3 regions of the Clostridium saccharobutylicum DSM 13864 genome follow, and region 1 is predicted to be linked to each of the others. Evidence: riboswitches for the same ligand, from Rfam matches in the RefSeq annotation. Region 1 holds a riboswitch; each other region holds the start of a gene.
The links. A riboswitch is a leader RNA that binds a small molecule or an ion and turns the genes downstream of it on or off. The one in region 1 is predicted to bind S-adenosylmethionine.
Positions count from the first base shown of each region.

Region 2: it holds a riboswitch for S-adenosylmethionine, as region 1 does, so the genes downstream of both, metK (methionine adenosyltransferase) here and CLSA_RS14745 (S-ribosylhomocysteine lyase) in region 1, are expected to answer to the same signal.
Region 3: it holds a riboswitch for S-adenosylmethionine, as region 1 does, so the genes downstream of both, CLSA_RS01415 (trans-sulfuration enzyme family protein) here and CLSA_RS14745 (S-ribosylhomocysteine lyase) in region 1, are expected to answer to the same signal.

Region 1 covers NC_022571.1:3,391,523-3,399,751, reverse strand. Annotated here, with positions in the region: gene CLSA_RS14765 (V-type ATP synthase subunit A) at 1-1,205, shown strand, start outside; gene CLSA_RS14760 (V-type ATP synthase subunit B) at 1,198-2,577, shown strand; gene CLSA_RS14755 (V-type ATP synthase subunit D) at 2,581-3,222, shown strand; gene CLSA_RS14750 (MraY family glycosyltransferase) at 3,404-4,357, shown strand; SAM riboswitch class I at 4,632-4,740, shown strand; gene CLSA_RS14745 (S-ribosylhomocysteine lyase) at 4,887-5,348, shown strand; gene CLSA_RS14740 (vitamin B12 dependent-methionine synthase activation domain-containing protein) at 5,378-6,061, shown strand; gene CLSA_RS14735 (homocysteine S-methyltransferase family protein) at 6,051-8,229, shown strand, end outside.
Region 2 covers NC_022571.1:546,160-554,388, reverse strand. Annotated here, with positions in the region: gene hpf (ribosome hibernation-promoting factor, HPF/YfiA family) at 1-170, opposite strand, end outside; gene CLSA_RS02615 (ComF family protein) at 522-1,178, opposite strand; gene CLSA_RS02610 (hypothetical protein) at 1,151-2,167, opposite strand; gene recD2 (SF1B family DNA helicase RecD2) at 2,186-4,414, opposite strand; gene metK (methionine adenosyltransferase) at 4,730-5,905, opposite strand; SAM riboswitch class I at 6,016-6,113, opposite strand; tRNA gene CLSA_RS02595 (tRNA-Tyr) at 6,353-6,437, opposite strand; tRNA gene CLSA_RS02590 (tRNA-Thr) at 6,498-6,572, opposite strand; tRNA gene CLSA_RS02585 (tRNA-Val) at 6,595-6,670, opposite strand; tRNA gene CLSA_RS02580 (tRNA-Tyr) at 6,680-6,764, opposite strand; tRNA gene CLSA_RS02575 (tRNA-Thr) at 6,825-6,899, opposite strand; tRNA gene CLSA_RS02570 (tRNA-Val) at 6,922-6,997, opposite strand; tRNA gene CLSA_RS02565 (tRNA-Tyr) at 7,007-7,091, opposite strand; gene CLSA_RS02560 (hypothetical protein) at 7,246-7,656, opposite strand; gene yyaC (spore protease YyaC) at 7,755-8,229, shown strand, end outside.
Region 3 covers NC_022571.1:291,586-299,814, forward strand. Annotated here, with positions in the region: gene CLSA_RS01405 (ABC transporter ATP-binding protein) at 1-489, shown strand, start outside; gene CLSA_RS01410 (ABC transporter permease) at 480-1,751, shown strand; SAM riboswitch class I at 2,074-2,190, shown strand; gene CLSA_RS01415 (trans-sulfuration enzyme family protein) at 2,430-3,578, shown strand; gene CLSA_RS01420 (trans-sulfuration enzyme family protein) at 3,705-4,841, shown strand; gene CLSA_RS01425 (MarR family winged helix-turn-helix transcriptional regulator) at 5,198-5,683, opposite strand; gene CLSA_RS01430 (TolC family protein) at 6,418-7,764, shown strand.

The DNA of each region.
Region 1 (8,229 bases):
CAGTAAGAAAAGGAAGACCATATAAATCTAAAATTAATCCAGTTGAACCTATGATTACAGGTCAAAGAGTAATAGATACTTTTTTTCCAGTTACTAAGGGTGGAGCAGCTGCAATACCAGGTCCATTTGGAGCAGGAAAAACAGTAACTCAACATCAGATTGCTAAATGGGGTGATACTGAAATAGTTGTTTATGTTGGTTGTGGAGAACGTGGAAATGAAATGACTGATGTATTAAATGAATTTCCAGAACTTATTGATCCTAAAACTGGTGAAAGTTTAATGAAGAGAACAGTTCTTATAGCTAATACTTCAAATATGCCAGTGGCTGCAAGAGAAGCTTCAATATATACAGGTATTACGATTGCTGAATATTTTAGAGACATGGGATATTCTGTATCAATTATGGCTGATTCCACTTCAAGATGGGCTGAAGCATTAAGAGAAATGTCGGGCAGACTTGAAGAAATGCCAGGTGATGAAGGTTATCCAGCATATCTTGGTTCAAGGCTTGCGGATTATTATGAAAGAGCCGGTAAAGTTGAATGCTTGGGTGATGAGGGAAGAATAGGTTCAATCACAGCTGTTGGTGCTGTATCACCTCCAGGGGGAGATATTTCAGAACCAGTTTCACAATCTACTCTTAGAATTGTTAAAGTATATTGGGGATTGGATGCAGAGCTTGCATATCAGAGACATTTTCCATCAATAAACTGGTTGAGTTCGTATTCGTTATATGGTGATACTGTTGATAAATGGATGAACGAAAATGTTGCAGAAGATTTTGGAGAATTAAGATTAGAAGCTATTACAATTCTTCAAGAAGAATCTAGCCTTTTAGAAATTGTAAGGCTTGTTGGTATTGACGCACTTTCAGAACAAGATAGATTAAAATTAGATGTTGCTAAATCAATTAGAGAGGATTATTTACAACAGAATAGTTTTAATGAAATAGATACACATACATCGCTTAAGAAACAATATAAAATGTTAAAACTTATTATCAGTTATAAGAGAGAAGCAGAAAAAGCATTAGAAAGTGGAGTTTACTTAAGTGATATATTATCTCTTGAAGATTTAAAAGATAGAATTGCAAGAAGTAAATATGTATCTGAAAATCAATTACATAAAATCGATGAAATTTATACAAATCTAACAAGTTCAATTAATGATTTAATAAGCAAAGTAGGTGAAGTAAATGCTTAAAGAATATAGAACTGTAACTGAAGTGGTTGGTCCTTTGATGGTTGTTGAGGATGTTCAAGGTGTTAAATATGATGAATTGGTTGAAATTCAACTTCAGACAGGAGAAAAAAGAAGAGGAAAAGTTCTTGAAGTTAATGGATCAAAAGCTATGGTTCAAATTTTTGAAGGATCCAATGGAATAAATTTAAAGGGAACTAAAGTAAGGTTTCTAGGTAAACCGCTTCAAATTTCAGTATCTGAAGATATGTTAGGAAGAGTTTTTGATGGTATGGGAAGACCAAATGATAATGGACCAGATATAATACCAGAAAAAAGATTAGATATAAATGGTGAAGTTATTAATCCAGTAGCAAGAGATTTTCCATCAGAATTTATTCAAACAGGAATATCAGCAATTGATGGACTTAATACTTTGGTTAGGGGACAAAAATTACCTGTGTTTTCAGCTGCAGGACTTCCACATGTACAGCTTGCAGCACAGATTGCTAGACAAGCCAAGGTTTTAAATTCAGATTCTAAGTTTGCTATTGTATTTGCAGCTATAGGTATTACTTTTGAAGAAGCGCAGTTTTTTGTTGATGAATTTAAATCAACAGGTGCAATAGATAGATCAGTTTTATTCATGAATCTTGCATCTGATCCAGCTATAGAAAGAATAGCTACACCAAGAATGGCATTGACTGCAGCTGAATATTTAGCGTTTGAAAAGGGAATGCAGGTTCTTGTTATTATGACTGATATTACAAATTATGCCGAAGCATTAAGAGAAATTTCAGCAGCGAGAAAAGAAGTTCCAGGAAGACGTGGATATCCAGGATATTTATATACTGATCTTTCCACACTATATGAAAGAGCAGGAAGATTACGTGGCAAAGAGGGATCCATAACTCAAATTCCTATACTTACAATGCCAGAAGAGGATAAAACTCATCCGATTCCAGATTTAACTGGATATATCACAGAAGGACAAATAATTCTTTCAAGAGAATTATATAAGAAAGGCATAATGCCTCCTATTGATGTTTTACCATCTCTTTCAAGATTAAAAGATAAGGGGATTGGGAAAGGGAAAACTAGAGAGGATCATGCAGACACTATGAATCAATTGTTTGCAGCATATTCACAAGGTAAGCAGGCAAAAGAATTATCTGCAATTCTTGGGGAATCAGCTTTATCAAATACCGATAAAAAACTTGCTAAATTTGCTGAAGCATTTGAAGCAGAATATGTATCTCAGGGATTCGATACAAATAGAACAGTTGAAGAAACTTTAGATTTAGGATGGAAATTATTAAAGTTGATTCCAAGATCTGAACTTAAGAGAATTAGGGATGAATATCTTGAAAAATATATGATAAGAGAGGAAGAATAGTCTATGGCAAAATTGAATGTCAATCCTACTAGGATGGAACTCTCTAAATTAAAAAAGAGATTATCAACATCAATAAGAAGCCATAAGCTTTTAAAAGATAAACAAGATGAGCTAATGAGACAATTTATTAGTCTTGTTAAGCATAATAATGAATTAAGAAAAGAAGTTGAGAGTGAGCTTCAAATCTCACTTAATGATTTTGTTATGGCAAGAGCTGTCATGAGTTCAGAATTTTTAGAAGAAGCCATAGCTTATCCTAAGGAACATATTTCAGTTGAAGTTAGTGAAAAGAACATAATGAGTGTATCTGTACCAGTAATGAACTTCAAGAGACAACTAAAAGAAGATGAAGGTAGTATATATCCATACGGTTTTGTAAGTACCTCCTCAGAACTTGATGATGCTTTAGCTAAACTTTATGATGTTTTGCCAAGTTTGCTTAAGCTTACTGAAATAGAGAAATCATGTCAGCTAATGGCTAGTGAAATTGAAAGCACTAGAAGAAGAGTTAATGCTCTTGAATATAGGACGATTCCAGATCTTGAAGAGACTATAAAATATATTAGGATGAGACTTGATGAAAATGAAAGAGCGGCTACAACTAGATTAATGAAGGTTAAAAATATGATAGAGCAAAGAGGATAATAGAAAACTATTTATTTTCACGTGTCTAAACTTAATAATTTTGTAATTGATATAGAATATCTTTAATAGTATAATCAAATAGGTAGTAAAAACCAAATTTGAGATTAGATATTATGACAAGACTTTCGGCATATTCAAAAATATTATTTATTTTCATGTGCCTAACTAAGGAGTAGATAAGATGGATTATATATTAGAAATGGTAGTTGCAGCATTAATTGCACTAATTACCATGCCATTTCTTATGAAACTAGCTAATAAATTAGAATTTACAGATAAACCAAACAAAAGAAAACAACATAGAGCACCAACACCATTATGTGGAGGAATAGCATTATATTTAGGTTTTTTTATTTCGTATTTTATATTTATACATAATGATATGGAGCAAAAGATTGTTGTGTTTATAGCAGCAACGCTAATATTATTAATAGGACTAGTTGATGATTATTATAAAACAAAGGGAAAAGAATTTCCTATATCTCCCAGACTGATAATTCAATTATTATCAGCGATATTAGTATTTAAATCAGGTATTAGATTTGTTGGATTCACTAATCCATTTACTAGTGAGTTTATTACACTAAGTCTAACAATACAGTTTATACTAACAATAACTTGGATATTTGGGGTAACAACGGTAATCAATTGGTCTGATGGAATGGATGGATTAGCTGGAGGAATATCATTTATTTCAGCAATGACGTTTTTTGCGGCAGCATTAATATTAAACCAAGATCCTCCATCTGCTGATGTATCTATGATATTAGCGGGAACAACTTTAGGATTTCTTTATTATAATAAATTACCAGCACGAGTATTCATGGGAGATTCAGGAGCTAATTTCTTGGGATTTATTTTGAGTATTACTGCATTGGGTGGTGCATTTAAACAAGCGACTGTATTGAGTTTGTTTATTCCAATATTAGCTTTAGCTGTACCTATATTTGATAATTTATTTGTTATATTAAAAAGATTTTTAGAAGGAAAACCTGTATATCAAGCAGATAGAAGTCAAATACATTTTAGACTTGAGGAAAAAGGTTTTTCAAAAAAACAAGTTGTTATATGTATAATGTTACTAAGCTTAATGTTTAGTGCGATTTCAATAATACTGCTATTAATAAAAAGATAAAATTGCTTAAGATTATATCTTGATTATACATAGTTTATTACAAACAATTTAATATATACCAAGGTACTAATTTAATATATACAAGTGTACTGATTTATATAATTTATTATTAAATTTAAATAAATATATTGTAAATTTAATTTTTAAATAAAATTAAATTGTTGTTACTTAGTCTAATATAAATGACTTTTGAACATATATATTATAATTTTATTAACATTTCAGAATAAACTTTACAAAGTTAAATTAGTAAGATATAATTAATTAAATATTAAACTTATCAAGAGTGGTGGAGGGACTGGCCCGAAGAAACCCAGCAACCAATATATTTTATAAATATATGTGGTGCTAAATCCTGCAGTGTAAAGACTGATAGATAAGGTATTTTGAGCTTTTAGCCTAAAGGAATACCTTTAGGCTTTTTTTATTCTTTAGAAAATTAATAATTCAATTTTCTAAGAAAAAGTGTGCTCAATAATTATATTGTTATAAAAAATATATTATTTAAAATATGGAGGAATGAAATATTATGGAAAATAAGAATGTAGAAAGTTTTGAATTAGATCATAACAAGGTTAAGGCACCATATGTAAGAAGATGCTGTGTACTTGATGGAACTCATGGGGATAAGGTAACTAAATTTGATTTAAGATTTTTACAACCTAATGTTGAAGCATTTGGAACAGCAGCTATGCATGGCTTAGAACATCTATTAGCTCATGAATTAAGAAATCATTTAGAGGGAGTAATTGATTTATCACCTATGGGATGTAGAACAGGATATTATCTTTCTGTTTGGGGAGAAAGAGAAGCTAGTGAAATTAAAGAAGCATTGGAAACTTCATTAAAAATAATATTAGATGCCAAAGAAATGCCAGCAGCAAATCCAACTCAATGTGGAAATTACAGAGATTTATCTTTATTTGGTGCTAAAGAATATGCAAAGAAAGCTTTAGAAAAAGGATTTTCATTAAATATTTATGGAGAATAGCAATAAGCGATAAAGTAGGTGATAATAATATGAATGCTTTCGAAATTGATATTAATAAAGAGGAAGTGCTTCGTTATCTAGGACATAAAGGTCAAGTTATTGATGATAACATTATGAATATTATTGACGAATGTAGAGAAGAAATAAAAAGAGTAATTACACCTAGGGAAATTCATCAATATAACGATATAAAAATAATTGATGAAGGTGTTGAAATTCTTACTACAAATTTAGTTTTATATGGTAATGATATTAAAAATCACCTGAAAGATTCTAAAAAGTGTGTTTTAATGGCAGTGACGCTGGGAAATGATATTGAAAAGAGAACACGATTATATGAAAAGACTAATTTGACAAAGGCACTTATATTGGATGCATGTGCAACTACTGCAGTAGAAGAAATCTGTGACATAGTAGAGAATTCTGTAAAAGAAAAAGCAGAAATCCAAGGTAAAGATATAACATTTAGATATAGTCCAGGATATGGGGATTTACCTTTAGAAGTGCAAAATAATTTTTTAAGAGCGTTGGATGCTCAAAAGAAAATTGGACTTACAGTATCAGAAAATAATTTATTATTTCCCAGAAAATCTGTAACAGCAATAATAGGAATCATTGATAAAGGTACTGAAAAGAAGAAAAAAAGCTGTAAAGAATGCAGTAACTATGAAAATTGCAGCTTTAGGAGAGAGGGAGAAACTTGTGGGGCTTAAAGATTATATAAAAGATAATATACTAATATTCGATGGAGCAATGGGGAGCATGCTTCAAAAGAAAGGATTGAAGTTAGGTGAAAATCCAGAACTTTTGAACATAACGAAACCATCAATAATAGAAGAAATTCATAAAGAATATATTGCAAGTGGTGCAAATGTAATAACAACTAATACATTTGGAGCTAATGAACTGAAATTAAAATTATGCAATTTAGAGGTTGAGGTAGCTGTTGATCAAGCTATAAGAATTGCGAAAAAGGCAAGGGAAAATAGTGACACATATATTGCATTAGACATTGGACCTATAGGAGAATTGCTTGAACCTATGGGAACATTAAGTTTTGATAGAGCATATGAGATATTTAAACGTCAGATTGTTCAAGGTGTGAAATCAGGTGCAGATTTAATATTGTTTGAAACTATGACTGATTTATATGAACTTAAAGCAGCCATACTTGCAGCAAAGGAAAATTCCGATTTGCCAGTATTTTGTACAATGACTTTTGAGGAAAATATGAGGACATTTACTGGTTGTTCACCTGAAGCTATGGTACTTGTTCTTGAAGGCTTGGGCGTGGATGCACTTGGAGTTAATTGTTCACTTGGACCAAAGCAATTGGAACCTATTGTTAAAGAAATTTGTGGTTTATCTAATATACCAGTAATGGTTCAACCTAATGCTGGACTTCCAACACTGTCTATAGGAAATGAAACAAAGTATGATGTGACAAAAGAAGAATTTGCGGAAACATTATGTGGTTTCATTGACTTAGGTGTTAGAGTGATTGGAGGATGTTGTGGAACTACACCAGATTATATAAAAGAACTGTGTTCTAGAGTAAAAAACAAAAATCTTCAACCTATAAAACAGCATAATTATTCTGCAATTTGTACACCTTCAAATGTAGTGAAAATTGACGGTGTAAGAATTGTAGGAGAAAGAATTAACCCAACAGGAAAAAAATTATTTAAAGAAGCATTAAAAAATGAAGATTTAGATTATATTCTAAAACAAGCTGTTTCACAAGTAGAAGATGGAGCACACATTTTAGATGTAAATGTTGGTTTACCTGAAATTGATGAGCCTAAAATGATGCATAAAGTTATTAGAGAAATACAAGGAATAATGGATACACCACTTCAAATAGATTCATCAGATCCTAAAGCAATAGAAGCAGGTCTTAGGTATTATAATGGAAAACCTATATTAAATTCAGTAAATGGAGAAGATAAGGTATTAGATAGCATACTGCCACTGGTGAAAAAGTATGGAGCTAGTGTAGTTGGGTTAACTTTAGATGCAAGAGGGATTCCGCCTAAAGCAGAAGAAAGATTTAAAATAGCTGAGAAAATATTAAATAGAGCGATAGAGTATGGTATAAAAAAAGAAGATGTATTTATTGATTGTTTAGTACTTACTGTATCAGCTCAACAAGAAGAAGTTCAAGAAACACTAAAAGCTGTAAGAATGGTAAAAGAAAAATTAGGTCTTAAAACTTTACTTGGAGTTTCGAATATATCTTTTGGACTTCCAAATAGAGAATTTATAAATGAAACATTTTTATCACTAGCATTAGCTAATGGTTTGGATTTACCTATAATGAATCCTAATGCAAGTGGCACGATGAGAGTTATTGATTCTTATAATGTTTTATATAATCATGATAGAAATTCAGAAATATATATAAAAAAATATGCTAATGTTCAAGTGAATACAGATGTTAATATTAAAGATGTAAGCACAAATTCTAAAAAAGAAACAGAAAATGTAAATAGTACTGGGTTGCAGCAGGATTTAAAATATATAGTCGTTAAAGGTTTAAAGGAAGAAGCAAAACAAGCAACAGTAGAACTTTTAAAAGAATATAAAGAACTTGAAATAGTTAATAAGTTTTTAATTCCCGCGTTAGATATAGTAGGAGAAAAATATGAAAAAGGAGAACTTTTTCTACCTCAATTAATACAAGCAGCTGAAACAGTAAAAAATGCATTTAATGTTTTAAAAGCTCAAATAGTTAAAAATGATTCTCAAACTATTTCAAAAGGTAAAATAATAGTTGCAACAGTAAAAGGTGACATTCATGATATAGGAAAAAATATAGTAAAAGTTATATTGGAGAACTATGGTTATGAAGTCATAGATTTAGGAAAAGATGTACCAATTG
Region 2 (8,229 bases), 2.3 Mb from region 1:
TTAAACGGGATAGTAACTTCTATGATATGTCTATTTTTTTGAACACTCAATGTAGCTTTTGCTTCTACATTAGGATCAAAATACTTTTCCAATTTGGTTATCTTTTTTTGCACAATTTCCTTTAATGCACTTGTTAATTCGATATTTTTTGCTATAACTGTTACTTTCATAACTTTCAGCCCCTCTCTATATGAAAAAGTTTTTGAAAAATTTATATCCTTGTGTTAAATATATTTTAACATATCAACACTTGCTTAACAAGATATTTTTCAGTAAATTCTGAAAATTAAAAAGTAAAAAAAGTAAAGCTAGTTGACCTGGTCTTTGACCCCACACTCGCCTGCTGGAATTTTCGCTAATAGAAATTAATCCCTCACTACTAACTCTCTCAACCTTTACATGCTGGCAGGACTTACTTCTATACCGCACCATGCTCCTTAGACATTTTGCCTAAATTACGTGGATCGTTTTGCCTGCGACTGGCTTCGACTTTCAACCACAAACCTAGCTTTACATTAATATTATATATGACTTTTCGATAACGTCAATAGTTTTATATCTTTTGCACCAAATTTTTTTAATATTTTATATCCTTCTTTCAATGTTATTCCTGTTGTAGTAACATCATCTATTAAAATAATATTAATGTCATTTAGATTTATACCTTCTTTTAACTTAAATGCATCTTTTATATTTTCATATCTTTCATCTTTCCTAAGCGTCTTTTGCTCTTTTGTTTCTCTTTGCTTAATTAAAGTTTCTACGACTTCAATTGATAAATCTCTGGAAATTTTTTCAGCTATATATTCACATTGATTAAAACCTCTAGATTTCTTAGATTTCTTGGATAATGGTATATATGTTAATATGTATTTTTCATATTCAATATATTTAACTATATACTCCTCTAAAAGTTTTGATAAAATATCACCTGCCGTAAAATTACTTTTAAATTTAAACTGCAATATTAATTCTTTTAATACTCCACCATAATATCCATAACTAAGTATCTCTTCTTCTTCACAATACCTTATTATATTAATGCTCTTCTTACATGATGTACATATCCCAAAGCATTCACTTTCCTTGCATATTATACAATAATTCTCTATTGGATATATGACTTCTATTATTCCTTGTAATAGATTTACTATACTTCTCTTAAACGTTTTTCCCATACCTTTTTATTGAAATCTCTTGCCATATCTTTAGCCTTTTCCATATCATTTGAAATAAAATTTGATACTAATAAAACCTCTGGCAATTTTGCGTTTATCTTTCTCATTTGCCCACATATATATAGTATCTTTTTATAAGTATATCTTTCATGATCAGAAAACAGAACTACAGCATCATCAACATAGCAGTATTCAAGTAACTCCTCTATTTTATTTGTTATTACAAATATTGCCTTATCTTTATATTTTGATACTCTTTCGCATCTTTTTATTTCATCCTGCTTAGAAACCTTTATTACCCTAACATCTGAAAGCTTTAACTTATTTTGAAAATAATCATACACTATTTCAAGTTTCTCTTTATCTGGAACATATATACATACCTTATGATTATTATCTTTAAACCATTTTAAATAATCATAAAGGCTATATGGAATATCCTCATTCAAATCTATTCTAGTAGTTATTATCCTCGGTTCTAAAAAAGGTTGATTATAGTTATACGCTGCAAGTTCAAATTTTTCTCCAATTAATGCTACCTTTTCAATACTATATAATAGAACTCTTCCTCCTAACCTGGAGCATATATCTAAAAATTCTATTATAGCAACATTACTCAAGTTCGAAAAATAAGTTATATCATCAAAGATAACCAAATCATATTCACCTTTAATTTGAAATAAATTCTTATAATTAACAAAAGTCAATTTTGTTGCTGCATTTCCACTTTCAATATATGAATGAGTTATATTTGAATCAAATTCTTTTATTGAGCTTATCAACTCTCTATTTTCTCCTTTTTTGCCCCATACATATAATATATTTCCACCATTATTTGAAATTTGGCTTACTATATTAGAAAAAATGCATGATGTATTAAACGGAACTGTTATTATAGTTAAAAATCTTATATTCTTTTTATACCAATAATCAATTTTTTTTATAGCATACTTTAAATCTTCTAAGTTGACCTTGCATAAGCTTCCCATAATATATACTCCTTCCAACTATTCTCCGAACTCGTCTTTGGTTATTATGTCCCTGATTCTATATTTTAAAGCGGAATACCTCTCCATACTATTTGTATTATTAACCATATACATTAATGCTTTTTGATAACCAACAACAACAACTAACTGTTTTGCTCTTGTTATTCCTGTATAAAGTAAATTACGATTCATTAAAAATGGTGATCCCATAAATGCTGGAATTATTACAACTTTAAACTCACTCCCTTGACTCTTATGAATTGTTGTTGCATAAGCTAAATCTAATTCATCTAAAAAGTTAAAGTCATATATAACTTTTCTTTCATCATCAAATATGATTGTTAAGGTTTTTTTTTCTTCATCTATACTTTGAATAAATCCCAAATCTCCATTGAAAACTCCAACGCCTTCATTTTCGCCTTCCCCATTAACTCTAACCCATTTTAAAGAATAGTTATTTTTGGTTTGCATAACCTTATCCCCTTCTCTAAAATCCATATCTCGTGAAGTTTTTTCTTTTTTATCTTTTGACGCCGGATTAAATATTTCTTGAAGCCTCATGTTTAAATTATTAACTCCAAGAGTTCCTTTTCTCATTGGTGTTAAAACTTGCATGTCTCTTAATTTATCCCACGATTTATTAAATTTAGGAAGTCTTCTATTAAGCAAATCTATTATTGTATCCACAATTTTCTCTTGATTATCCACATTTATAAAGAAAAAATCTTTATCTTTCTGATTTAATAACGGCATATGTCCTTCATTAATTCTATGCGCATTTACCACAATTAAGCTCTCATTACCTTGTCTAAAAATTTCTTTTAATCTTACTACCTTTATATACTCACATTCTATAAGATCCTTTAATACATTTCCTGGTCCAACAGACGGCAATTGATCAACATCTCCAACAATTATTAATCTTGTACCTAAATTAATAGCTTTTAGTAAACTATGCATAAGCATTATATCAATCATTGATGCTTCATCAATTATAATCACATCACAATCCAGAGGTGATGATTCCCCCTTTTCAAAAACTGATTCATCATCTTCTGAAACTCCCATTTCTAAAAGTCTATGTATTGTTTTTGCCTCTCTCCCAGTAGATTCAGTCATTCTCTTAGCTGCTCTACCTGTTGGTGCTCCCAAAATCACCTTCATTCCGTTATTCTCATATATATGAATTATTGATTTAATAATTGTAGTTTTTCCTGTTCCAGGTCCTCCAGTAATTATTTCTATTCCATTACTAAATGCGCCTTTTATCGCCTCTATTTGAGATGGTGCAAACTGTATCTTTTGCTCCTTTTCAAAAACATCAATCTCAAAATCAATATCTGAGTTTATTGTTTGTGTCTCTTGTAATCCTAAAGTAATTATCTTGCTAGTTACTCCAAGTTCACAATAATAGTATTGAAGTAAAAATCCAACTTCAATATCATTTACTTTTTCAACAATTATTTTTTGTTCTGCTGCCATACTGTATATATTTTTTTCTATAAGCTCCTTAGATACTAATAAGTTTTTTTGACAGTCTTCTATTATATTTTCTTTTGGCATAAATATATTTCCAGCAGCACAAAACTGATTCATAACATATTTAATTCCACTCTGAATTCTAAATTCAGAATCGCTCGCAATTCCAATACTCATAGCAATTCTATCTGCAGTTTTAAAACCAATTCCCGAAATTTCATCACATAATACATATGGATTACTAGATACTATTTGCCTTGCATTAACTCCAAACTTTTTATATATTTTTACACATTGATTATTAGTTACACCATGTTTATGAAAATATAATATTACATCTTTTAAACCTTGTTGTTCGATATATGATTCATATATAATTTGAAATTTCTTTTCTCCTATACCTTCTATCTCCATAAGTCTTTCGATATGATTTTCCATTATATCTAATGTTTCTTCTCCGAACTTTGCTATTATCTTTTTAGCAGTAACAGGACCAATACCATGTATTATACCAGCACTTAAATATTTCTCTATTCCATCTAATGAATTTGGAAGAAGCTCTTCATAATCCTGAATATTAAATTGATTTCCAAACTGCTTATGTACTGTCCAATCTCCTGTTACTTTTACATTTTGACCTTCCTTAATAAGAGGAACAGTACCTACCGCATTAATCAGATTCTTTTCAGTTCTTATTTTACAAACTACATAACCAGTATCTTCACTTCTAAAAACAATGCTTTCAACAAAACCATTTAGGACTTCCATAGAATCTCTCCAAATCTTTTATATAATATATTAATTATTTTCTCGCAAATAATTAATTTCTAACCAAAATTATTTATTTTATATTTTTTTCAATTATATCATAAATTGAATATTCTACATTATTAAGTATAAGTTTCATTATTATAACTCATCCCATTCATTAAATAAACAGAATAAAGCGACCACTCTACTTTTAATAAAGAAAATGACTAACCAACAGTCTACTACACATTAAAAATGAGGTTAATTTAAAACAAATTAGTTTCAAATTAACCTCATTCTATTTAAAAAATATATAGATGTTCTAATTAACTCTTATAGATATTTTTTAATTTCTTCAACCTTATTTAATTGTTCCCATGGTAAATTAAGATCGTTTCTTCCAAAATGTCCATAAGCAGCTGTTTGTTTATAGATTGGTCTTCTTAATTCAAGATCTCTAATAATAGCACCTGGTCTTAAATCAAATACCTTTTCTACTATTTCAACTATATTATTTTCTGCTAATCTTCCTGTTCCAAAAGTATCAACTGTTATAGAAACTGGTTTAGCAACTCCTATTGCATAAGCTAATTGTATTTCTAGCTTATCAGCAACTCCTGCAGCAACTAAATTCTTAGCTACCCATCTTGCAGCATAAGCAGCTGATCTATCAACTTTAGTTGGATCCTTTCCTGAGAAAGCACCGCCACCGTGTCTACCATATCCACCATAAGTATCAACGATTATTTTTCTTCCTGTTAATCCTGAATCTCCTTGTGGACCTCCAACAACAAATCTTCCTGTTGGATTTATGAAATATCTAGTTTCATTATCTAATAATTCTGCTGGAACTACTGCTTTGATAACATATTCCTTAAGATCATTTTCAATTTGTTCTAATGATACCTTTTCATCATGTTGAGTTGAAATAACAATAGTATCAATTCTCTTTGGCTTATTGTCTTCATATTCAACAGTAACTTGAGTTTTACCATCAGGTCTTAAATAATCTAATGTATTGTTTTTTCTTACTTCTGTAAGTCTTCTTGATAACTTGTGAGCCATAGATATTGGAAGTGGCATAAATTCTTCTGTTTCATTTGTTGCAAAACCAAACATCATACCTTGGTCTCCTGCACCTACTGCTTCTACCGCATCCTTTTCACCTTTTCTAGATTCAAATGCTTCATCAACTCCCATAGCTATATCTGCTGATTGTTCATCTATAGATGTTAAAACTGAGCAAGTATCGCAATCGAATCCATATTTAGCTCTATCATATCCGATTTCTCTAACAGTCTCTCTTACTACCTTTGGGATATCAACATAACAATTTGTTGAGATTTCCCCCATAACCATAACCATACCTGTAGTAGTACATGTTTCACATGCAACTCTTGCAAGAGGATCTTGTGCTAAAATAGCATCTAAAATACCATCTGAAATTTGATCGCACATCTTATCTGGATGTCCTTCTGTAACTGATTCTGAAGTAAATAATCTTTTCATAACTTTCTCCCTTCATTGGAACTCTTTATCATTACCCTTATTACATCTAAACGTATTTAATTGAAATAAAAAAAACTCTTCGATAAGAAGAGTACAATTCAATAATCCTTTTCTTATCTCGTAGATATAATCTACAGGAATTGGCACCTTGTAAATACAGGTTGCCGGGTTTCATAGGGCCCTTTCCCTCCACCTCTCTTGATAAGAGTAACCTTAATTTAATTTTCATTCATATCATAACATATCATATTATACTAGTCAATATTATATTTATAATTAATGATACAAAGCGAATAGTGAATGATTAAAGATTAATTATTGATCATTTGTTATTCACTTTTCTCTATATAATACTCTCTTAGCTGTTGATATCACTCAACTTTAAAATCCAAAATTCTCATACTTTTCTAGACATAAAAAAAAGAATAAACACAGTTTATTCTTTTTTGGTGGAGGAAGATGGATTCGAACCATCGAAACGAAACGTAACAGATTTACAGTCTGCCCCCTTTGGCCACTCGGGAACTCCTCCATATTTTATTTTATATATTAAAATAGTTTTAATTATTTATCAAATATCTCAATATTTGATTGGAGCTGGCAATAGGAATCGAACCTACAACCTGCTGATTACAAGTCAGCTGCTCTACCGTTGAGCCATGCCAGCATATTTTATTAAAGTTTTATAATGGTGGGCACAACAGGGCTCGAACCTGTGACCCCCTGCTTGTAAGGCAGGTGCTCTCCCAGCTGAGCTATGCGCCCATTATAAATTGGTGGAGGAAGATGGATTCGAACCATCGAAACGAAACGTAACAGATTTACAGTCTGCCCCCTTTGGCCACTCGGGAATTCCTCCATATTTTGTTTTATATATTAAGATACTTTTAATCATTTATCAAATATCTTAATATTTGATTGGAGCTGGCAATAGGAATCGAACCTACAACCTGCTGATTACAAGTCAGCTGCTCTACCGTTGAGCCATGCCAGCATATTTTATTAAAGTTTTATAATGGTGGGCACAACAGGGCTCGAACCTGTGACCCCCTGCTTGTAAGGCAGGTGCTCTCCCAGCTGAGCTATGCGCCCATTATAAATTGGTGGAGGAAGATGGATTCGAACCATCGAAACGAAACGTAACAGATTTACAGTCTGCCCCCTTTGGCCACTCGGGAATTCCTCCATATTTTGTTTTTCTTTGTCGTTGTTTTTCAGAACCAATCGACAAGGATTAGTATATATTCAAAAGACTTTTATTTCAACTCCGCTATTCCTTAATATATCTAATTTATTTTGTATATTCTCTACTTTTCTTTAACATTCTTTCTTTTACACTACTAAACATAATTATTTTTTAACAACTGATCAACTGCATCCATATCAAGAAACTTAGATGATATTTCCTTTATTTTTTCATAATCCTCATTTGTAAGTCTCTTCTTTAAAAGCACAAAAATATTTTTTATTCCCTTTTGTTCATCTGAATCTTGAATATATTCTTTTATTTTTCCTAAATCAAAAGCAGATAATTTTCCCAATATTGATTCGAAATTCTTCTTATCTTCTATCTGTAACTGTTTTAATATATCATTCTTATCCACTTTATATATAGATTGTGTATAATTTACCGTTTCTTTACTAATCTCCTCTTTATTTGAGTTTTTTTCTTCTGGATACCAATAAAATATCAAATAAACATTTAACAGCAGTGCAACCATTAATACTATACATATAAAAACTTTTTTCATATTTCCCCTCCTTTAATAGTATTTATTTCCATTTAATATTTTTTTATACTATCCTCTCTTTAATCATCATATATATTTTATATAAGGAGGTATGTCCTTTGATAAAATCAGATATTAACAATGATTCTAATCTTTCCTCTTATAATTTAGCTCTAAAAATTAAAAATTATATTAGCCAAGATACTATAATTGTCTGTATCGGAACTGATAAATGTATTGGAGATTGTCTTGGTCCCTTGGTTGGTTCTCTATTAACTGAAAACTTTTTCCCTTTACCAGTATACGGAACTTTATCTTATCCGATTCATGCTTTAAATATAGATGAACGTCTGAATGAAATCTATTCCAAGCACCCTAATGCCTCTATAATTGGTGTTGACGCTTGCTTGGGCAATGAAGATGATATTGGAAAAATAAGAATAAGGGATTACGCAATACATCCAGGTAAAGGAGTTGGAAAGGAACTTCCTGAAGTTGGTATAGCATCAGTAATAGGAATTGTTGATTCTAGCGATAATTCTGAATTCTTTTTTTCAAGGAGCATCAGACTTTCTTTTATTATGAATATGGCTA
Region 3 (8,229 bases), 2.0 Mb from region 1:
GAAGTAAGAAATAAGAAAATAGGTTTTGTATTTCAAACATATAATTTAATACCAAGAAGTTCAGCTTTGAAGAATGTTGAATTGCCAATGCTGTACTATGGAATGAATAGACATGAGAGAAAGGAACGGGCAGAGCAACTTTTAGAACTAGTTGGAATGAAAGATAGAATGAAACACCAGCCAAATGAATTGTCAGGAGGACAGAAGCAAAGGGTAGCAATTGCCAGGGCGCTTGCCAATGATCCAAGTATAATACTTGCAGATGAACCAACTGGAGCACTTGATTCAGTAACAGGGAGGCTTGTTATGGATTTATTTCATAAGGTACATGAAGTAGAAGGCAAGACCATAGTTCTTATAACTCATAACTATGAACTTGCAGAAGAAACAGAGAGAATTATAACATTAAAGGATGGAAAGATAGTAGCAGAAGAGTATAATGATAAGTATATAAGAAGATTTCCAAATGGTGAAAAGATATGTTTATAAAGGAGAATATATTACTTGCAATAGCAGGTTTAAAATCAAGTAAAATGCGTGCGCTATTGACAATGCTTGGAATTATAATAGGAATATCATCTGTCATAGCAATTTTTTCCATTGGAAATGCAATTACTTCTACAGTTTCAAGCGAATTGGATAAATTAGGTGGCAATAATATGTCTGTTCGGATAAAAGAAAAAAGTGAAGACAATGATCAAGGAGAAAGCAGATCAAGTAAATCACTAGAAGATAGAGATCTTATTTCTTTGGATCAAATAAATTCAATTCAGCAAACATTTTCGGATAGAATTAGCAGTATAAGTATAGAGACAGATTCGGGAAATGGAAAAGTAAAGGATGGATATTTATATAATAATATAGCTGTTACAGGAGTAAATGACGGATATAAGGATGTTAATGGTGTCAAATTAATTAATGGAAGATTTATTTCTGACAAGGATATTAAAGGAATGAAAAAAGTTGCTGTAGTTTCGGATAAACTTGTTAATAATATGTTTAAGGGTAAGAATAATCCTTTAGGTAAAGAAATTAAAGTTTATATAGAAGGTAACATCGAAACATATGTTGTTATAGGGGTATATGAATATGAGCCCCCTTCTTTTCTTGAAGGGGGAGGAACTGCTACAAAAGAAAAAGATATACAAACTAATTTATATATTCCTATAACGACAGCAAAAGCAGGAGAAGAATATAAAAATTATTATAGTTTCATGATTAAGCCTAATACGAATACTGATTCAGAAAAGCTTATGAAAGATATGAAAAAATATACAGATAAATTATATAAGGATAATAAAAATTGGACATTAGAAGTTAGGAACTTTAAAAATCAAGCACAATCATTTACAACGATACTTAATTCAATATCATTGGGTGTATCTGTAATTGCAGCTATAGCTTTACTTGTAGGTGGAATAGGTGTAATGAACATAATGCTTGTATCTGTTACAGAAAGAACAAGAGAAATAGGAACAAGAAAAGCTCTTGGGGCTAAGAGTATTCATATAAAAATGCAGTTTATAACGGAATCAGTTATAATATGTACAATTGGTGGAATTATAGGAATGATACTTGGAATTGGAATGGCGGCAATTACATGTAAATGCTTAAAGTTACCAGTATCTGTATCTGCTCCGATAATTTTAATAAGCTTTACATTCTCAATGGCAATTGGAGTATTCTTTGGGTATTACCCTGCTAAAAAAGCAGCCAGCCTTGATCCAATTGAAGCATTAAGATATGAATAATAAGGCACATTCAAATAAATATGGAGAGATAATTAATTTAAATGAAGTTAATATTTCTTATTAATCTAAGGCACAATCAAAAATAATAGATCAGTATGCTTCCATATTTTACGTCATGCTTCATCAGTAAATTTAGCTAATAGAGCCACTATGAGCTGAATTCATCTCCTTGTCTGACAATAAATATGCACCGTATCTTTGGTCTATTATTTTTTTGCTTATAATTAATTACATAGAAAGTCGATAAATTTACTAAAAAATGTTGACATAAAGGTTTTATCAAGTATAATTAATAGTGACAATTAAATATTTAGATAAGTTAATCTTATTAAGAGTGGTGGAGGGACCGGCCCTATGAAGCCCAGCAACCTGAAAAAATCTTCATTTAAATTTTTTCGTTGGTGCTAATTCCTGCAGGAGAAATCCTGAGAAATGAGAGGAAAATTAAGTTTCATTAAAACTTATTATTATGACTATTTTGTCACTTCTTATTTCGAGAAGTGACTTTTTTATTTGCAAAATTAATATAATTTTTAAAGTTACAATTAATTTTGAGTGTTTGAATTTTATCTTTGGAACTATAAAACTAAATATAAAATAAGGCACATTCAAATAATAAAAAACAATTTAGGTACATATCTAAAATTAAAGAATCAAGTAAATAGAGGGGGCATAAAAATGACAATAAAAAAATCGTTTGAAACAATTGCAGTTAATGGAGTATCAGGTGGAGATAGAAGAACAGGGGCAATAAGTTTTCCTATATATCAATCTGCTACATTTAGACATAATGGATTAAATAATAGTACAGGGTATGATTATTCAAGAGCTCAAAATCCAACAAGAGAAGAAACTGAAAAGACATTAGCAAGTTTAGAAGGTGGAAATGAGGCGATAGGTTTTTCAACAGGAGTAGCAGCAATTACAGCCTGTATAAACTTATTTAAGGCTGGTGATCATGTTATTTTATCAGATGATTTATATGGTGGAACTTATAGATTATTTAGTGAAACTTATAAGGAATTTGGATTAGAAGCTACATTTGTAGATACAACCGATACAACAAGTATAGTAGAAGCTATAAATGAGAATACAAAGGCAATGTTTATAGAAACTCCTTCAAATCCAATGATGAAAGTAACTGATATAAAAGCAGTAGCTCAAATAGCTAAAGAGCATGATTTATTATTAGTTGTAGATAATACTTTCTTAACACCATATTATCAAAGGCCATTAGAACTTGGAGCTGACATAGTAATTCATAGTGGAACTAAATTTTTAGGTGGCCATCATGATTTATTAGCAGGATTTATAGTTGCAAATGATAATAATATAATAGAAAGATTGAGAAGAATTCATATGTCAACAGGAGCGACATTATCTCCATTTGATTCATGGCTAGTTTTAAGAGGAATTAAGACGTTACACATAAGATTAGACAGAGCACAAGAGAATACTTTGAAGGTAGCAAAATTTTTAGATAACAATCCTAAAATTGAAAAAGTATATTATGTAGGATTAGAAAATTTTGATGGATATGAATTGAATAAGAAGCAAGCAACTGGATTTGGAGCAACATTATCGTTTAGAGTTAAAGATAAATCATTAATAGAAAAAATACTTAATAATGTAAAAGTAATAAGATTTGCAGAAAGTTTAGGTGGAGTTGAAACATTAATAACATATCCAATTACTCAAACACATTCAGAAATTCCAGAAGAAATTAAGAAAAGATTAGGTGTTGATGAATATTTACTTAGATTATCAGTTGGTATAGAAAACGTAGATGATTTGATAAATGATTTGGATAATGCAATAGGAAAATAAATTTTATGTTTTAATAAGGGACAATCAAAAAAATAATAAATTAGTATACTAGCATATTTGTTTTATTATTTTCTTTCAGGTGATTAATAAGCAAAATAAAATAAAAATAAGAATGGGGCGTTAAATATGAATTTTGGAACTAAATTAATACATGCAAGCGGAGATATAGATCCAGCAACAGGATCTGTAAGTACTCCAATATATCAAACATCAACTTTTCATCAATTTGATATAGATAACTTTGGAAAATATGACTATTCAAGATCTGGAAATCCAACTAGAGATGTATTGGAAAAGTTAATTGCAGAGCTTGAAGGCGGAGAAAGAGGTTTTGCATTTGCATCAGGAATGGCAGCAATTGCATCAGTATTATCGATATTTTCAGCTGGAGATCACATTATAATTTGTGGTGATGTTTATGGTGGAACATATAGAGCAGCAACAAAATTATTTTCAAGATTTAATATTGATTTTACTTTTGTAGATGCATCAAATATTGAAGAGATAAGAAGCGCTTTTAAGGAAAATACAAGAGGACTTTATTTGGAAACACCTTCAAATCCATTATTAAAAGTTACGGATTTAAGAGCTGCTAGTAGAATTGCTAATGAGCATAATGCAATAACAATAGTAGATAACACTTTTATGTCTCCATACCTTCAAAGACCATTAGAACTTGGAGCAGATATAGTAGTTCATAGTGCAACTAAATTTTTAGGTGGGCATAGTGATGTATTAGCAGGACTTGTTGTTACTAAAACTAAAGAACTTAGTGATAGGGTTTATCAAGTGCAAAATACATTTGGTGCTGTTCTTGGACCACAAGATTCATGGCTTTTAATTAGAGGAATTAAAACTTTAAAAGTTAGACTTGATGCACTTCAAAAAAGTGCACAAAAATTAGCAGAGTGGCTTGAAGGAAGAGATGAAGTAGAAAAAGTTTATTATCTTGGACTTGAGTCAATGGAAGGAAGAGAGTTACACTTAGAGCAAGCATATGGTGCAGGTGCAGTTTTATCATTTAAATTTAAAGATATAGAAAGAACAACAATATTTTTAAACAATGTAAAAAATGTAGCTGTAGCAGTAAGCTTAGGTAGTGTTGAAACTATAGTTTCATATCCAGCTAAAATGAGCCATGCAGCAATTCCAAAGGAAGAAAGAGAACAACTTGGAATTACAGATACATTAATAAGAGTGTCTGTAGGATTAGAAGATATAGATGACTTGTTAGGTTCATTCCAAGAAGCAATAGAAAAATAGATAAAGCTTTGGATTTAGATTTATGTGGTGACTAACCGAAATGAGAAATATTTTTGTTACGTAGGACTATGAAAATGTCGCTGAAAGGTTCTAAATAGATGGTTGCATTCACTTTAGCATGTTCCCACTGTTCAGTGTGACAGGCTAAAGTGGAACAACCATCTATTTAGAACCTTAAGCAGATCATTTTCAAGGCCTACTACACAAAAATATTTCTCATTTCTAGTAGATATATTAACCACAAATAAGTCTAATTCTTAAATTGGATATTCATACATGTTCCTTAAGCAAGTTAATGACATGCAAGAATGGAACAACTTCTGCCGAAGAAATCCTACAGTCATTTTCACAATCACCTATTTAAGCTTTTTAAGTACAGTTATAACATTTGATAAAGAGTTATCTAATGTAGAAACTTCGTTATCAGAAAGAGATGATATTTTTTCAGCTAACGAATATGAGAATGCTTTACGAAAAGCATTTAATAAATCATAAGCTTTTTCAGTTAGTTCAACTCTAAGAATTCTTCTGTCGTTAGAATCAGGGTATCTATTAACTAATCCACAATTAATTAAATTATCTATAATTGGAGTCATATTAGATTTTGATATTCCTAAACTATATGCTATTTGAGAAATGGGAGATGAATTATAGTTTAGAAGGTAAAAAACAACTCTAGCATGTGAAGGTGGAATTGAAAGGTCTGAAAAGTGCTCTTTTTCATTATCAAATGTTAATTGAAAAATTTTTGCTATGTCCTGCACATTAGTTATACTATTTTGAATAATACATAAAAAGTCTACCATTGAATCTGCGACTTTGAATAAATTATCTTTATCCATATTGAAACAATCCTTCCTAAGAGAATATATGAGTAAATTATAAACTATTAATAAGGCATAATCAAAAAAATAACCAATTCATCTGCTAAGCCTATTTTTATCATAGGAAGCTCGACTCGCATGCGCTTGTTGAGTAAGCGATTCATACCAAATCATAGATTTGGGTTCATTGCTCATGTCAGCATATTCACCTAATATCCCACTGGAAGATCAATATGTTTTCTTACCTGATGAAAAATAATCATGACATTTTGGAATTGTTATTTTCTTTCATATGCCTAATTTGAAAACAACATAAAAGGTTATTGACTTATAATAGTTATAAAAATATAATCAATATTATGAAATAGTATCCTATGATATTAATAATTTGGGAAATTAATTCTTACATATTGAATATATTTCAAAATATAATTTAGAATTAAGTTTCATTTAAGGAAAATAAAATATATTTTGATTATTATTAATATTAATTAGTTGAAATTGTTGTTGGAAATATATTGGGGTATTATAATTTAATTAATATTTTAGATAATTTACAACAATTTAGTTTATAATTAGTTAATATATATATGATAAACTTTAGTTTAGAGTTATGTGTGTAAATTATTAAAAAGTCAAATATTAAATAACATTACATTATATAAAGTTTAATTAAATAAAGTAGTTTATAGATTTTAAATAGATTATATATTTTCATAAGTAAGTCAAAATTTACGAAGAGGTGAAATAAAATGAGAAAGAACATAAATAAGATAATAGCAATAGCTATTGGAATAAGTGTAATGAGTGCAAATTCTCTACCAGTATTTGCAAGTGAAACAGGACAAGCTACAGCATCAGTAAGCACAAGCTCACAAAGTGTACAAAAGAATATACTTACTGTACAACAAGCTGTAGATGCAGCAATAGCAAATAGTGATAAGTTAAAATTAAAGACTAAGGAAATACAAAAATATAGAGATGAAATTAAAGTTCAAAGAAAAATTAATGATGCAAAAAAGGATGTTGCTGGGGACCTTGATCATGATGCAAAGAAAGTTATAGACTTTCCTTATGATAAGCTTAATATAACAGCAGATCAAACAGAACAAGAACAAAATTTTATGAAAGATCAAATTAAAAATGATATTACAAGTCAATATAATGACATTGTTTCAACTGAAGTAGCAATAGATAAAGCAAAAAAGAACATAGAAATACAAACTACTAAATTGAATAATTTAAAATTAAAGAATCAATTGGGGTTAACAATAGATACAGATGTAACATCAACACAACTTCAAATTCAGACTTTGAAAGATACTGTAACAGCTAAGGAAAATACTTTAAAAGACAAAAAAGATTATTTTCAAGTATTAACAAATTTGAATTTAGATAATTATACTTTTGATCATAGTTTAGATTATAAGACATTTAGAATAGATGGAACTATTGATAAATATGTTTCAGATAAATTAGATGAATATTTTAAATACAATGAAAAGATGTTTAATCTTGCTAAAGATAATGTTGGAAATGTAAAATCTGCTAGTGATTATGATGCAGATGTTGATGATCAAATACATGATTTCAAAGAACCTAATAAAAGTAGCTATTCAGATATAACAACAACAGCTGCTGTTAAAATTAAAAATGCTGATGGAACTACTACTAGTGGAGAAGTCATTAATAATATTTCCGCAGAATCTCAGTGGAAAAGTGCAGAGAGTACTTATGAGTCTGATTTAAGCAATTATAGCGGTTACTTAGATTTAAAATATAGCGTTGATAGCAGTAGAGTTACGATAGATGAATCAAAGAAGACTTTAACAAACGCAATAAAAGGATTATATTCACAAGTGCTTGATTTAGAAAATCAAATTGCCCAAGTACAAGAAAATATTAAGTTAACTAATAAACAGCTTGAATTTGCAAAATTACAATATGATTTAGGATTAACAACAAAATCAGATTATGATAACACTGTGTTAAAAGCTCAAGATCTTGATACAAATTTAAGAACTCTTATTAATAACTACAATATATTAAAAGATAAAATTCAAGAACCATGGTTAGTTGCTGGTAGTAGCAATCAATAAATTAGATATAGATGATTTAAAGTAAAAATATAGAATGCTTTTTAAATATTGAAAATTGGGAGTATAAAATGAAAGTAAGATATCAAATTTTCATTTTAGATTCTCAATTTTCTTTTATTTTTTTATGTGAATTAAATAAAAAAATGTACAAATTTAAGTGAAAAGTAATATTATATATTATAGACAAAATTTTTTTATATGATAAAATATACGCAAGGGTGTGAAATCCATATGGAAAGGTGTGGTAGTATAAAGAATATAAATTTTAGATGAAAGAACTAAAAGCGCCAGAACTTAAGTGGTAATTTAAATTATAAATTTAAATTGTTAAATAAAACTTAGTGGTTGTATTTTTATAAGTGAAATTTAATTTGATAAATTATAGATGAGATGAAAATTAACTATCTTATAATTAGTTTATTGATTAAATCTAAGTGGATTTCTTATTAAGGAAATTCAATTCAC